DNA from 2 places in the Paenibacillus sp. SSG-1 genome. Region 2 is predicted to be linked to the other one. Evidence: a T-box and tRNA genes for the amino acid it is inferred to sense, from the RefSeq annotation. Region 2 holds a T-box; the other holds one or more tRNA genes.

Region 1 (7,850 bases), 420 kb from region 2:
AAACTCTACGGTTTATACTCGCATTACATATGACGGGTACGATAAGTTGGTAAGGTTTGCGAGAATACCAGTCGGGAGGTTGAGAGAAATTGGATTCGATTATTAATTTTGCCCACCGGGGCGCATCTGCGGTATGTCCGGAAAATACGATGGCCGCTTTTGCCCGCAGTTTGGAGCTTGGTGCCACAGGGATTGAAACCGATGTTCAGTTAACCCGGGACGGCCGGCTTGTCCTGATTCACGACGAAACGTTGTCCCGTACGACAAACGGGAGCGGGTGGGTCAAAGACCATGACCTGGAAGAGCTGCGCAAGCTGGACGCCGGCAGCTGGTTCCATCCCGATTTTGCGGAGGAGCGCCTTCCGCTGCTGGAAGAGCTGCTGGAGCTGGTTCAGGACACCGGGACCGTCGTCAACATCGAGTTGAAAAATACGAAGGTACCTTATGCAGGGCTTGAGGAGAAGGTCATCGACATGGTAAGAAGCTATAACCTGAGTGAGCGAATCGTCATCTCAAGCTTCAATCACTATTCCCTGCGGCTCTGCAAGCAGCTCGCGCCAGAAATCCGCACCGGCATTTTGTACATGGAGGGACTGTATGAGCCGTGGGAATATGCCCGCAGCGTTGAAGCCGACGCCCTGCACGCCTACCATTTTGCGGTGCTGCCTGAATTTGTGGCGGGAGCGAAGGCGGCCGGTAAGGTATACCACCCATGGACGGTCAACGAAGAAGAGGAAATGCGGCGTCTTATCGACGCAGGGGCAGCGGGGATCATCACCGACTACCCGGATAAGCTGGCTGCGCTGCTGAGCGCTTCAGTGCGCTCTTAAACACCGATAACCCGATGCCACGGCGGCATCGGGTTATTTTGTGCCCGTAAACGTCTCCAGAACAGTGAGGGAACGCGTCACCCTTGATGATCCGGTGAATCCCCGTTCGACGGATGTTTACCTTTCTTCAATTCCCGCGCCCCTTCTTCCAGCACGTCTTCAATCATGTCCGTGGATGACGGCGTTTCATGATCGGGATCCGGAATGGGATCGACCCCGGGGAAACGATCCTCTTCATTCGGTGTATTCATCGCCACACGTCCTTCCTATAGAATCGTTGGTACTTCCATAGTGTGTTCCTTATATGTAAGGATAAACCGTTCCAAGTGCTGCTGAACCACATTTTCCTGCACCTTCCGAGACGAAAGGTTAATCGTTATATAAAAAAATAAAGCTGCCCAGTCAAGGCAGCGAATATTAACGAATATGAATGAGGCGTGACAGATGGCCGACTTCATCCAGCGGAATCCACATGGAGCCGTACACCGTCCGCATCTTTAAAGTGCCCGGATCATCGGATTTCTCGGGGATGCCGGTAATGGATTCACCATCCAAATTTTGAACGAATAATTGATGGCCGCGGCGGATCGCCATTTCAATTTCCTTTTCCATGAGACTATTCTCCCGTATCCACATACTGGTAAGACTTTTGTATCAATAACTATCTTTATCATAAGATAATTTTCGTCTGTTGGATAGAGAACGAATGTTTGATTGGTGGGGATATGGACCTAAAATATAAATTTAATTTGAACAGTTGTGCTGAAAAATAAAAAAACCCTCCGTCTGGAGGGGCAGAAAAAAATGCCGAGCAGTTAAATCCGGATGTCTAGACGGTTTCCCAAATGGGGTGCGGCGCTGCTATCCAGCATTTTGACCAGGGATTGACCGTCCTGCGAGGCTTGATCCTTAGCGATTTTAAGCACCTGGATGCTCACATTTTGAGCCAGCCGGGACTGGCTCATGGCCATCGATAAAGCAGGGATATCCATCATAAGCCTCCTCTATGTAAAATGGGTAACATCTATGTTATCGGATTTTCGGTGTGATTTATAAAATAGATGCCGCCCGGGAACCAAGTTCCCGGGCGTGCGATCAGGGAGGTGTCATGCTGATTTCATCCGAAAAATCCGGAATTAATACATGTCTCCACCGAAGTGATCGCGACAGTGGCATCTTTTATGGTGGCGTTTTTTGAAGTGGTGGTGCTGTTTGTGAATCTTATGGCAGGAAACATGCTTTTCTTTGTGGACCTTTTTGATTACAGGCTCCCAGTCCACTTTGACGAATATCGTTTTCTTGATTTCTTTTTTAAGGATGACTGGTTTTGGTCTGCGGACATGGCAGTCACGACGGTGATCATGTTCGTGGAAAAAGAATTTACCCATTTGGTTACCCCACCTTTGTTGGAAAATGTGAAACCTGAGATATCGTATGTAATGGTTTCCTTCGCAAACACGGCGGAGGTCCATGTGGGAACAAAATAGATGATTATCTTAACGGGACAGGGCCAAAACTCTGCGGCTAATTGTGAACAAAAAAACTCTTGAAGCCTTAAGCTTCAAGAGTTTCTATAGATGATCTGCAGTGGGCTCGAACCACTGACCCCCACCCTGTCAAGATGGTGCTCTCCCAGCTGAGCTAGCAGATCGTATAAGTCAGATACATTTAATATAATAACAGCGCCATAGTTAGCTGTCAATCATTTTATTTTGCTCACGGTGAATGGCATGCACAATTTGTTTGCCGCTCATGATTAGAAGCTATCCAAACGGGCGAAAACTAAAGTATATTTCGAATCAGAAGGAGTGGCACGGTATGCCGAACAAAGGCGGGCTGCTCGCGGCAGGGATGTGCCTGCTGCTTGCCGGATGCTCCCCCGCGGGTGAGTTTTCGGATGCGCAGGAGCCGATCAAGCCCGGTTCAACAATGGCCGACTCACCGATTATGCTGGACGTTTACGGCAAATCGGTCAGCGAGGATGTGTATTCCAAGGGCCCTATTACGCCGCCCTGATTCTTTGGACAAGACAAGGGCCCGTGCTCCGACTGCACCGGCCCTGTTTTTTTCGATATAGGAAAGTATTTGCATCGGAGATTCGGTTTCCTTATATCGCATGAAAAACTTCCGCAAAACACGGTTCTATCTTCCGTGAGTGTTCGTCGATAAACGTTTTTCTTATTCCTCATCCCATTTGCGTGAATACCCTTTTTGGATGACATAAATGAATGAATAGATCAAGATGGCTGATAAAATGACGATCAGCGCAATGGTCATGCCCATAACGATCCATGGTCTCCCTTCCATAGAGCTCTCATGAGTCAACTATACAGGAAAATCATTTTTTTGTATAATGATTCAATCGTGTTTTTTATATTGATTGCATGAAAGAGAGGGTAACCGATGCCTGCAGAAATAGTATACGTGACGACCCCCGAGCAGCTGGAACATGCGCTGGACATCCGCCAGGAGGTGTTCGTCAAGGAACAAAACGTGCCCGCCGACCTGGAGATCGACGAATACGATGTGATCAGCGACAATGTTCATCATATCCTCCTTCAGGACAAGGATCAGTATGTGGCCACCGGCCGGATCATTTATTATAACAGCGATACTGCCAAGATGCAGCGAATCGCGGTTCGCCGCGAGTTCCGCACCCACGGGTTCGGCCGCATTTTGCTGATGGCGATGGAAGAGCGTGCGAGGGAACTGGGGCTGGCCTATTCCATCCTGGATGCTCAGTGCCAAGCTGAACAGTTCTATGCAAAACAAGGCTACGAGGTCATTTCCAAGGAGCCGTTCGATGACGCGGGCATTCCGCATGTCCGTATGAAGAAAACACTGTAGGCTTCATTTCTTCGTATAAATCCATGTTCTCAGGGAACGATATCCATATGTCACCTTGATATATCATGACAACTTAAGGAGTGGATATCGATGGGAAACCCGGGAAGAGAACAATTTATCGCAGTACAGAAGAACGGTGACGGCGACTTGACGGCCTTTCAAACGTCGTCGGGCCGGGTGCTCGATTACGAGCAGGCGCTGCAGGAAGTAAAAGCGGGCGCCATTGCCGGAGTAAACGTCTTTAAAGGCCGTGACGGCGAGATGTACATCCGCGGGGACGCCGACGGCGATCCGTCGAATAATCTCGATAACTTGCCTACTTTTGAATAAAAGACGAGCGTCATGTTTCCAAAAATAACAGCCGGCTGCAGAGAAGGTTCATCTTTCTGCAGCCGGCTGTGTTTTTTCACCCGTAATCCACATCGTCCAGCAAGGGTTACAGCGTATATACGTGCCCTTGCTCAAGGAAGGTCATTTCTCCGGTTTTTCCTACAAACTTGTCTTTATTATCTGCATAATGCATCAATCGGATCATACGCTGAACCGGCTCCGGCAGCGATAGGAGCTCGCTGAGCGTCGTATGCACCTCGCCCGGTCCTTCCAGCTGGACCTCGTGCAGGATCGTATCACAGCCGCGTTCCCCTACGAGCTTGTCCAGCAGCCCGGGGTCGAAGGTCATGTCCGCGCTGTAGAAAATCCGGCCGTTAATATAGAGGGAGAAGCTGTCTTTGCCCGGAATGTGGCGGTTCGGGATGAGCTCCAGCTCGATTTGCTCCGACAGGCGGCAGGGAACTCCCGGTTGAAGCGTATGTACATCGAAGGCGTCCTCGAGGCAGGTGATTTGGCCGGGTTGGGACAGACCGCCCTTCAGCGTGTGCTCCCACAGCACATCACGCAAAGCTTCCGCGATATAAAGCTTCATTTTGCGATGGTACGCATATTTCATCTGGAAGGCAAGCTCCTCCAGGCCGCCGACATGATCGCCATGAATATGGGTGATCAGCACGGCATCCAAGTCATTAAACGTTTTGCCCAGTTGGTGAAGGGCGAGGGGGGCCGTAATTCCGCAATCGATCATCAAAGTGAACGACCCGTCCCCGAGCAGGGCATTATTGTTGAAATACTTTTTGGCAAAAGCGCTGCCTGTCCCCAGCATCTGAAGCTGCAAGCTCATCGGTTGATCCTCCTGTGAATGAGCGGCATGCCGAGCATGCCGTTCGTATTTTTTTCTTTCATTATACACCACAGTTCCCAATTTCCATCTACCCCCATAATATGCTGTAAACGCGCGAAATGGGGTTTTGTCATGGCGAAGGGAAAAAGCAAAAAACCAGCACAAGCCAAAGGGGAAAAGGTCATTCGAGGCATGAGGCTCGTGACCTCCGACGTATGCGAGGCCTGTAAAACGCCCTGTGCCCGGGGAATGGCGTACGCGGCACGGATGAGAGTTCCGGGTGCGATCGGCAAAGGGGTGCCCTGTATTTTAACCAAGAAATAAGGAGAGAAATTAGGAACTGAGCCAAAATTTGGAGCTATAGTCCCACAAGGTGGGGCTTTTTTTTGTATCCCTGGAACAAAATTCCTTCACTTTTGAGAAAAAATGTGAGTTTTGCCCGTATGGACAGCGCAACTTGCGTTTGTACTTTTCGTATATACATACAACATCACGATGGAAATGGAGGGAAACGAACAAGATGAATTGGAAGAAAGTTATGGTATGCGTATTCGCCTTTTCCCTGATGGGGGGTTCTGTGTTTGCAGATTCAATTACCCAAAAAGTCAGGGTGTGGATGAACGGCAAGGAAATCCAGGACGGCGGTTATATCATCGACGGCAAAACCTATGTCCCGATTCGGGAGTTTGACGGGGTCGTAAAGTTTAATTCAGATACGAACAAGGTTGAATTCATTAAGCCTAACGTACATATATTTCTGTTTAATGGAGATACCGTCTTCGGTAACGTCAATAAAGGGAAGCTCAAGTTTAACGTATTCTGCCAGGTGGACAGCCTATCGGACGATGTGGCGAGCGTAAAGGTGGCTATTACAGATCCTTCGGGAAAGGTCAAGGATATCCAGTCTCAGGACGTGAGCGGCAGCCAGAAGGATAATTTCTGGTTCCGGACTTACGATTTTACGTATGATTTCAGCAGCGCGGGCAAATATAAAGTGGGGTTCTACATTAAAGCCACCAAGACCAGCGATTACGTCCTCGTATCGCAAAAAGTGATCACTGCGCTGAACTGACAACCCCCGAGGAGGATAAATTGACCAGATCATGCGGACGTGATACGATACGGTGGTATGATCCATTCCAACCATAAGTGAGGTTTTTGTTAAAATGAGCGATCACAAGCATGAACACGGCGAAGCCTGCAATCATGATCATGACCATGATCACGAGCATGAGGAATTTGTTCTGACGCTGACAGATGAGAACGGCAAAGACGTGGAAATGGTTCTTGTCGAAACATTCGATGTAGGCGAGAACGTTTATGCACTGCTGCTGGAACGTGAGAATCCTGAAGCGGACGGCATCATCCTTCGCGTCGAGGAAGAGGACGAGGAAATGATGCTTTACAATATTGAAGACGAAGAAGAATGGAACAAAGTGGAAGCCGCTTATAACGAGCTGGTTGCCCAGTTGGACCAGGAGTAATCCTTTTCGCCACAAGCCCTACACCAAGAAACCCCCGAACCGCAGCGAAAGCGGGACCGGGGGTTTCTTTTTTTGGTGCAGGCGGTAAAGAGCCGCGCGTATTAAAAAATCGGATCGGTTTCCACAATGACCTTGACGTTTTGGATATACCGGTCTTCCGGTCCTTTTACCGGCAGCCCGACGTCCACATGGTCGACAATGTAGTCGATATTGTCCTGGGAGATAACCTCTCCCGGAAGAAGGATCGGAATGCCCGGCGGATACACATAAATAAACTCGGCGATAATGCGTCCGGCCGATTCCTTGAACGGAATGACTTCCGTATCCCCATAGAAGGCATCCCTTGGAATGAGGGACAGCTGCGGAATTTCCGGAATTTTAACAACCAGCTCGTTGGCTGTGTTTACATTATAGTAGGTCTGTGCCAGCTCGCGGAGCGCATTCACCAGGATGGAGATGGTCTCCTCGTTATCCCCTGGCGTAATCAGGCACAGGATGTTGTACATGTCGCTCAGCTCGACTTCGATATTATACTTTTCGCGAAGCCAGTTTTCGGTCTCATAACCGGTGATGCCCAGGTGGCGGACATGGATGGTCAGCTTGGTCGGATCATAATCGTAAGTCGCTTCCCCGCCGAGAATTTCCTTGCCGAAGCAGTAGAGACCTTCAATTTCATTGATTTGCTTGCGGGCGGACTGCGCCATGTCGATGGCACTTTGGGCCATGGCATATCCGTTCAGCGCCAGGTTCCGTCTGGAGGTATCCAGCGAAGCGAGCAAAATGTAGGAAGTCGACGTCGTGGTCAGCATACTGATGATCGTTTGCACGCGCTGCGGATTGACATAGCCGTTCTTCGTGTTCAAATTCAGCACGGAGCTCTGCGTCATGGAGCCGCCCAGCTTATGCACGCTCGTCGCGGCCATATCCGCTCCGGCATCCATAGCGGACATCGGCAGTTCCGGATGGAAATGGGTCAGCACGCCGTGGGCTTCGTCCACGAGGACGGGTACATGCCGGCTGTGGGCGAGGTCCACGATCTCCTTCAGATTGGCGGAGACGCCGAAGTACGTCGGATTAATGACGAGAACCGCCTTGGTGTCCGGATGACGGTCCAGGGCCCGCTGCACGGAGCGGACGGTAATGCCGTGGTCGATCCCTAAATTTTCGTCGCGGGCCGGCGAAACGAAGACGGGCTTGGCACCGGAGAAAATAATCGCGGACATGACCGACTTATGGACATTCCGGGGAACGATGATTTTGTCGCCGGGAGAGCACATCGTCAGAATCATGGTCATGATCGCGCCGCTGGTCCCCTGTACGCTGAAATACGTGTAATCGGCGCCGAAGGCGTCAGCAGCCAGAATCTGGGCTTCCTCGATGACGCCCGTCGGCTGGTGAAGGTCGTCCAGCGGGGCAATATTGATCAAATCTATAGAGAGGGCGTTATCGCCGATAAATTCTCTGAATTCGGTATCGGTCCCCATTCCCTTCTTGTGGCCGGGAATATGGAACTGA
Region 2 (7,850 bases):
CGGTCCGATTTACCAAGCGGGCACGCTGAGCGGAAATCCGCTGGCCATGGCGGCTGGGTTTACGACACTGAAGCTCCTGACGCCTGCCGTATATGACCAGCTGGAAGAGCGCGCAGCCCGTCTGGAGGCCGGTTTTGTGAAAAATGCCAAAGAGCTTGGCATTCCGGTGACGATTAACCGCGTCGGTTCCATGGTATGTCCTTTCTTCACGGAAGGGCCTGTCGTGAATTACGATACGGCGAAGACGAGCGACATTCCGCGCTTCACCAAATATTTCGGCAATCTGATTGAGGAAGGCGTGAGCGTGGCTCCTTCCCAATTTGAGGGGATGTTTGTATCGGCTGCCCACAGCATCGAAGACATCGATGCGACGATTGAAGCCAACTACAACGCCCTTAAGCAGCTGTGAGCCTGAACCACTGGCTCCGGCGCGGGGAATGGCTGGAGCTGGCTCCGGGCAAAAAAATCGCATCGGCCGAAGACCGCGAAGCGGCGGCCGCGGCGTGGCTGCTGAACGAGGCAGGCATGCCGGAGAAGCTGCTTGGACAGCTTCAGGCATCAAATGGCATCGAGTGGAAAGGGGACCGGCTTCGGCTGGCCCTTTTTGCTTCCCGCAAGGCGGGGATCGAGCCGATCTGGACGGATCTCACCGTGCTGTACGAGGACGACTTCTGCTTGGTCGTTCACAAGCCTGCCGGGATGAAGGTTCACCCGGATGGGCACTCCGACGAAATCACGTTGGATCATGCCGTGGCCGCCCATTATCAGATGCAGGGGGAAGAGATTGCGGTCAGACATATTCATCGGCTCGACCAGCATACCACCGGGCCTGTGCTGTACGCCAAAAATGACTGGGCGCAGCTTGTGCTGGACAAGGAGATGAGCGGCAAGCGGATTTCGCGGATTTACGCCGCCTTTGTCGAGGGGCGGATCCCTTCGGAGCTGAAGGTCATCGACCTGCCCATCGGCAAGGACCGCCATCACAAGCAGCGCAGACGCGTGTCTCCGGGAGGGCAATCTGCGGTGACCCGGATTCTCCATGCAGAAGCCGGGAATCAAGCCAGCCTCGTCTACTTGGAACTGGAAACCGGACGGACGCATCAGATCCGTGTTCATCTCAGTCATGTCGGCCACCCGCTGCTGGGCGATGCCCTGTACGGCGGAAGCATGTCCGCCATCGGCAGGCAGGCGCTTCACGGGGAGCGTCTCTCTTTCGCCCATCCGCTCACACACGAGCAGATTGAGGTGAGCGATCCGTGGCCCGAGGATATGGAGCGTCTCAAAGCCCTTGTGAGAGCGTAAACCTAAGTATCATATGAAAACTGGCATGCTCCTCTTTTTAAAGCATATAAATAGAACGAGTAACGATTTTGGCTCGTGCTGTGGGGATGGCCCACGGTTAGAAATATGCCGAAAAGGAGGACGTTATTTGTGTTTGACCAGTCCTACGGTTTACGCTTTGACATTTACGAACGCATCCATTTAAACGAAGACGTGGCGGGTATCGAAGAACTCGAGGAAATCGAGCTGCTTCCGCATATTCAAGTGATCAGCCAGGACGAACAAGCCAGTCTGCGCGGGCATCTGCTCCTGTCGGGGCTGTACAGAAGCGAAGGTGAGGAAGAAGGGACGCAGCGGCTGGAGCATTTCATTCCAGTGGAGATTACGGTTCCCTTGAACCGGGTAACCTCGCTGGATGACATTGCGGTGGAAATCGAGAATTTTGACGTCGACCTGCTGTCCAAACGGAGCCTGAATATTACGGGCGTTCTCTCTCTGCGCGGCATCGAGACTCAGGTCGCGGAATCACCCGCCTGGAAAGCGGACGAATTCACGGTGGTCCATGCACCGGATGAGGACCTTCCGGAGGAAGCGGCGATCTTCGCGCAAGAGCGGGAGGAAGAACCGTCTTCGGCAGAACCGGAACAGCGTGAATTCACGCCGCCGGACGACCCTGCGCCTGTCTGGACCGCACCGGCTCCGTCCTTTACGCCGCCTCAGTCCCAAATTCAGGCAGAGCAGCCGGAACAGGTTCCGATCGAAGCTGCGGAAGCCAGTGACTCGGATGAAGCACGGGAAGCGGCAGCCTGGGAAGCCGCATGGCAAGCGGCTGCTGTTCCTCCGTCCGAGCCGGAGGAAGCAGCTGTGCCTCAGGCGTCCGATTCCCGCGAAACAGCGCCGTCTACCGCATGGGAATCTGCCCGCGAACCTGAGCGGGAAGTGGCAGCGCCTCCGCCGCAGGTGGCCGGATTATCCGCTTTACATACGGACAAGGAACCATCAGACCGGACAGCGGAGCCCCAGTACCCGAACAAGTGGCATTTTGAGCATGAAGAGGAGTCGGAGCTGCTGCATCCGGAAGCGACGGCGGTTCAAGCGGATGAAGAGCAGGAAGAAGACATCTATTTGAACGCAGCGGGTAAAGACCCGTTCAGCGAGCCTACGTTCCCGTTTGGAGCTTTCCAGGATAAAATTCAGCAGGAAGAACCGCCTGAAGACCGGGAAATGCGGATCGCGTTAGGAAGCAAGAAGGAACCCGAGTCCGGCGAGAAGGAAGCGATCGGTTTTTCCTCGATCTTGTCCTCAAGCCGTTCGATCAAGGAGCTTGAGTACCAGCAGGCGCAGGAGGAGCAGCAGGCTGCTGATGCCGTCGCCAGCGCGGGTGCTGCTGAAGCCGATGATATCAAATGGAAGAACCTGTTCCTCGGCAGTATCTCCGAGCAGACTCCTTTCCGTAAGGTCCGGCTGTGCATCGTTCAGCGGGAGGAGACGCTCGAGACGATCGCCGACCGTTATCAGCTGACGCCGCGGGAGCTTGTGCTGTACAACCGGCTGGCGGACCAGACCGTGCAGGAAGGTCAAATTCTGTATATCCCGTAACGATTTTGAGGCAATCAGAAGAGCCTGGCGTTTTACGGCGCCGGGCTCTTTTTTTTGTTCCCGGGATGAGGTCTGCCTGAACACGGGAAAATGGTCCTGCACTTTGGGCCGAGGGAAGTTGACTATCGACATGAAGCGCGTTATTATGGAGTATATGTTTTGCAGAAAAACATCAACGAAAGTCAAGTACAGATGACATCTCGTATTTGGCCGAAGTTTTTCTAGCGATATGAAACGATTCAGCTTCGCTGAAAAATGATCCATTTCACCATCTTCACAAAAACGATGAACGGGAAGAGTAGGCGGTATTGCCCTTCAGAGAGCGGAATTGCAGCGCTGGAAGATTCCGCAGGAAGCAGCTGTCCGAAGTCGCCCGGAAGTTGTCGGTTTGAGCACTTGCGCCGAAAGCGCGGGAGGTAGAGCCGGCCGGCTGCAGCCGTTATCTGTACGAAGTGTTGCGAAGGCATGCGTGTTTGTGCTTGCTGTCGCAAAACAAAGGTGGTACCGCGAAAGAACAGCCTTTCGTCCTTTGAGGACGAAAGGTTTTTTGTATTTTTGGCAAAGCTGATCTTGTGATGGAGGATGAACAATATGACAGACCAGGAAAACCAAGCAACAACCGGGATGCCGACGACGTATGACCCGAAATCGGCCGAAAAGAAATGGTACAAATACTGGATCGACGGCCAGTATTTCAAAGCCGGGCAGAAGCCCGAGGCGGAGCCGTATACGATCGTGATTCCGCCGCCAAACGTAACGGGGATGCTCCATATCGGGCACGCCCTCGACTTTACCCTGCAGGATATTCTGATTCGCACGAAGCGGATGCAGGGGTACGACGCCTTGTGGCTTCCGGGCTCGGACCATGCGGGCATCGCGACGCAGACCAAGGTGGAGCAGAAGCTGCGTGAGCAGAATATTAGCCGCCACGACCTGGGGCGCGAGAAGTTCCTGGAGAAAGTGTGGGAATGGAAGGACCAATACGCGGAAACGATTCATGAACAGTGGGCCAAAATGGGCTTTTCGCTGGATTACTCCAGAGAGCGGTTTACGCTTGACGAAGGTCTGTCGAAGGCGGTTCGCGAAGTTTTCGTGAAATTCTATGAAAAAGGGCTGATCTACCGCGGCAAAAAGATCATCAACTGGGATCCGGCCGCCAGAACCGCCTTGTCCGATATTGAGGTTGAATATAAAGAAGTCAACGGCCATCTGTATCATTTGCAGTATCCGCTGAAGGACGGAAGCGGCCACATTACGGTAGCGACCACGCGTCCTGAGACGATGCTTGGCGATACGGCGGTAGCGGTTCATCCGAAAGACGAGCGCTACAAGGATATGATCGGCAAGATGCTCGTGCTTCCGATTGTCGGACGCGAGATTCCGATTATCGCCGACGAGTACGTGGAACGCGAATTCGGCAGCGGCGCCGTGAAAATTACCCCCGCACACGATCCGAACGATTTTGAGGTGGGATTGCGCCACGATTTGCCGCAAATCATCGTGATGGACGAGACCGGCACAATGAACGACCAGGCCGCGAAGTACGAAGGCATGGACCGGGCCGATTGCCGCAAGCAGATCGTTCAGGATTTGAAGGATCTCGGCGTGCTGATCAAAATCGAAGACCATGTGCACCAGGTAGGGCACAGCGAGCGCACAGGAGCCGTAGTCGAGCCTTACTTGTCGACGCAGTGGTTCGTTAAAATGCAGCCGCTCGCGGAAAGAGCCATCGAGGCGCAAAAGGCGGGCAAAGGGGTACGCTTCGTTCCGGATCGTTTCGAGAAAACGTACCTGAACTGGATTGAAAACGTCCGGGATTGGTGTATTTCCCGTCAGCTGTGGTGGGGACACCGGATTCCGGCTTGGTACTGCGAATCCTGCGGCGAGATCCACGTAGCCCATGAGGATGTAACTCAATGCTCCAAATGCGGAAGCACCGAGCTTACGCAGGACAACGACGTTCTGGACACCTGGTTCAGTTCTGCGCTGTGGCCGTTCTCTACCCTCGGCTGGCCGGAGCAGACGGCGGATCTGGAACGTTATTATCCGACGAACGTGCTCGTTACGGGCTATGACATCATCTATTTCTGGGTAGCCCGGATGATCTTTACCGCGCTGGAATTTACGGGCGAAATTCCGTTCAAGGACGTGCTGATGCACGGTCTGGTCCGGGATTCTGAAGGACGGAAAATGTCCAAGTCGCTCGGCAACGGCGTTGATCCACTCGACGTCATCGAACAGTACGGCGCAGATGCGATGCGCTACATGATCTCCACGAGCAGCACGCCGGGGCAGGATCTGCGCTTCCGCTGGGAACGCGTGGAGCAGGCGCGCAACTTTGCCAATAAAATCTGGAACGCTTCCCGATTCGCTCTGATGAATCTGGAAGGATTCACATATGACGACATTGACATAAGCGGAGAGCTCAGCACGGCGGACCGCTGGATTCTCCACCGCCTGAACGAAACTTCCCGTGACATTACGCGTCTAATAGATGCCTACGAATTTGGTGAAACGGGCCGGCTCCTGTATAACTTCATTTGGGATGACCTCTGTGACTGGTACATTGAGTTTGCCAAACTCTCTTTGTACGGAGACAATGTGAGCGCCAAGAAAACGACGCAGTCGGTGCTTAGCTATGTGCTGGACCGCACGCTGCGGATGATTCATCCGTTTATGCCGTTCATCTCCGAAGAAATTTGGCAGCATCTGCCTCACGAAGGGGAAACGATCACGCTTGCGGCATGGCCGGAGTATGATCCAGCCTTTGAGGATGCCGAAGCTGCAGCCGAGATGTCGCTGCTGATGGATGCCATCCGTGCCGTTCGCAACATCCGCGCAGAGGTTAATGTTCCGATGAGCAAGAAGATCGAGCTGATGCTGAAGGCGGGCGACGAGCAAGTGCTGCAGATCGTGAACCGGAACGAAGTATACGTTCAGCGCTTCTGCAACACCTCGAGCTTTACGGCAGGTCTCGACCTGACGACACCGGACAAGGCGATGACCGCCGTGATTACCGGTGCCGAGCTGTACCTGCCGCTTGCCGGTCTGATCGACATTGACCAGGAGATTGCGCGGCTGGAGAAAGAGCTGCAGCATCTGAACAGCGAAGTGCAGCGGGTGGAGAAAAAGCTGGCCAATGAAGGCTTCGTGGCTAAAGCGCCGGCAAAAGTCATTGAAGAGGAGAAGGCCAAGATGGCCGACTATTCCGATAAACGCAGCAAAGTCATCGCACGGATCGAAGAGCTGAGAGGCTGATCACGACGCAGCAGAAACTTAACTAAAATTCAGAAGGTGAATGGTATGGGGGATCAATTGGAAGCCGGACGGGAGGCTTCTCTGCGCACATATGAAGAGGCGGCGAATTGGATTAACGGTCTGATTCCGTTTGGGATCAGACCGGGGATGCAGCGGATCGAAACGTTAATGGAGAAGTTCGGGAACCCGCACCGGAGGCTGAAATTCATTCATGTCGCCGGTACGAACGGGAAAGGGTCGACATGCGCTTACTTGACCCGTGTACTTCTGCAAAGCGGTTATTCGGTAGGCACGTATACTTCGCCGTATATCACCAAATTCACGAACCGCTTTCAGTACAACGGGGAAGACATTCCGGAGGAGGTGCTGCTCTCCCTGGCGAACCGCCTGTACCCTGTGGTGCAGGAGATTGCGGCCACGGAGCTCGGATCGCCGACGATGTTCGAAGTGTCCACAGCTCTGGCGATCCTGTATTATGCCGAGGAATGCTACCCTGACGTGGTTGTATGGGAGACCGGGCTCGGGGGAAGGCTGGATGTAACGAACATCGTTCACCCCATCGTCTCCATCATCACCAATGTCGGGATGGACCACACCGATATTCTTGGCGATACGCTTGTGGAAATCGCCACGGAAAAGGCCGGCATTATCAAACCAGGCGTTCCGGTGGTCAGCTGCGTGAACCAGCCGGAAGTCATCGAGGTGCTGAAGCAAAAAGCCCAAGAGTGCCGCGCCACGCTGTATTTGGCGGGAGAGCAGTTCACCTACGAATATACCGGTTTGGACGGTTCGTTGCAGACGTTCCATTTCAAAGGTCCTTTCCGCGAGCTGGATCTGAGCATCGGGATGAAGGGCGAGCACCAGATTGCCAATGCCGCCGGCGCGATGATGGCGCTGGAAGTGCTGCGGCAGTACATGGCTTTTGTCATGGACGATGAAGATCTGCTGAAGGGGTTCCGGGATACGAAGTGGGCCGGCCGGCTCGAAGAAGTGGGCGATTCTCCGCGGATTGTTCTGGACGGGGCGCATAATCCGGAGGGGCTGGAGAGCCTCAGCAAGAGCCTGCAAAGGCATTATCACTTTAAACAGTTAAATTTGATGATGGGAATGCTGTCAAATAAGCATCATGAGTCCTCTTTGAAGCATATACTTCCAATAGTGGATACGCTTATCCTGACCGAGCCGGATTTCCGGAAAAAAATGGACGCTGATGCTTTGCTGGACATTGTGGAGCGGCTGAAGCATTCTCACGGCAAACCAGGTTTGCAGATCATCGTAGAACCGGATTGGAAACACGCGCTAGACATACTTAAGTCACGGACAGAACCGGGGGATTTGGCAGTGGTGTCCGGCACGCTGTATTTGATTTCTGATGTGCGGGCAGCCCTGCTGGGTCAGACCGATTCTGAAAAAGGTTGGTGAAAATCTGTTGAATTCTGAACATGTTCATTTTATCGGTATTGGTGGCTACGGGATGAGCGCCATCGCACGGGTTATGCTGGAAATGGGATACACGGTCACGGGTTCGGACGTGGCTGCCCAGGAATTAACGGAAAAACTGGCTGCCAAGGGAGCCAAAATTTATATAGGCCATACGGCCGAGCAGGTTCACGGAGCGGATTTGGTCGTCTATTCGACGGCGCTTCCCAAGGACAATGTGGAACGAAGAGAGGCGGAGCATCTGAACATTCCGATCCTTCACCGCTCGCAAA

The links. The T-box of region 2 lies ahead of BCV73_RS20575 (valine--tRNA ligase). A T-box ahead of a tRNA ligase gene usually reads a tRNA of that ligase, here a tRNA-Val.
Region 1: it has a tRNA-Val gene. The T-box ahead of BCV73_RS20575 (valine--tRNA ligase) is inferred to sense a tRNA for this amino acid. The anticodon was not compared.

Annotation. Positions count from the first base shown of each region.
Region 1 is NZ_MBRK01000001.1:4,008,196-4,016,045, reverse strand. Features, by position in the region: gene BCV73_RS18640 (glycerophosphodiester phosphodiesterase) at 90-830, shown strand; gene BCV73_RS35100 (hypothetical protein) at 908-1,081, opposite strand; gene BCV73_RS18635 (hypothetical protein) at 1,248-1,442, opposite strand; gene BCV73_RS18630 (YjfB family protein) at 1,646-1,822, opposite strand; gene BCV73_RS18625 (hypothetical protein) at 1,988-2,317, shown strand; tRNA gene BCV73_RS18620 (tRNA-Val) at 2,409-2,481, opposite strand; gene BCV73_RS18615 (hypothetical protein) at 2,649-2,846, shown strand; gene BCV73_RS35855 (hypothetical protein) at 3,009-3,137, opposite strand; gene BCV73_RS18610 (GNAT family N-acetyltransferase) at 3,234-3,677, shown strand; gene BCV73_RS18605 (DUF3892 domain-containing protein) at 3,768-4,007, shown strand; gene BCV73_RS18600 (MBL fold metallo-hydrolase) at 4,114-4,851, opposite strand; gene BCV73_RS18590 (copper amine oxidase) at 5,372-5,923, shown strand; gene BCV73_RS18585 (DUF1292 domain-containing protein) at 6,018-6,335, shown strand; gene BCV73_RS18580 (aminotransferase class I/II-fold pyridoxal phosphate-dependent enzyme) at 6,437-7,850, opposite strand, start outside.
Region 2 is NZ_MBRK01000001.1:4,425,359-4,433,208, reverse strand. Features, by position in the region: gene hemL (glutamate-1-semialdehyde 2,1-aminomutase) at 1-409, shown strand, start outside; gene BCV73_RS20585 (RluA family pseudouridine synthase) at 406-1,302, shown strand; gene BCV73_RS20580 (LysM peptidoglycan-binding domain-containing protein) at 1,432-2,880, shown strand; T-box leader at 3,157-3,413, shown strand; gene BCV73_RS20575 (valine--tRNA ligase) at 3,472-6,138, shown strand; gene BCV73_RS20570 (bifunctional folylpolyglutamate synthase/dihydrofolate synthase) at 6,184-7,560, shown strand; gene murC (UDP-N-acetylmuramate--L-alanine ligase) at 7,565-7,850, shown strand, end outside.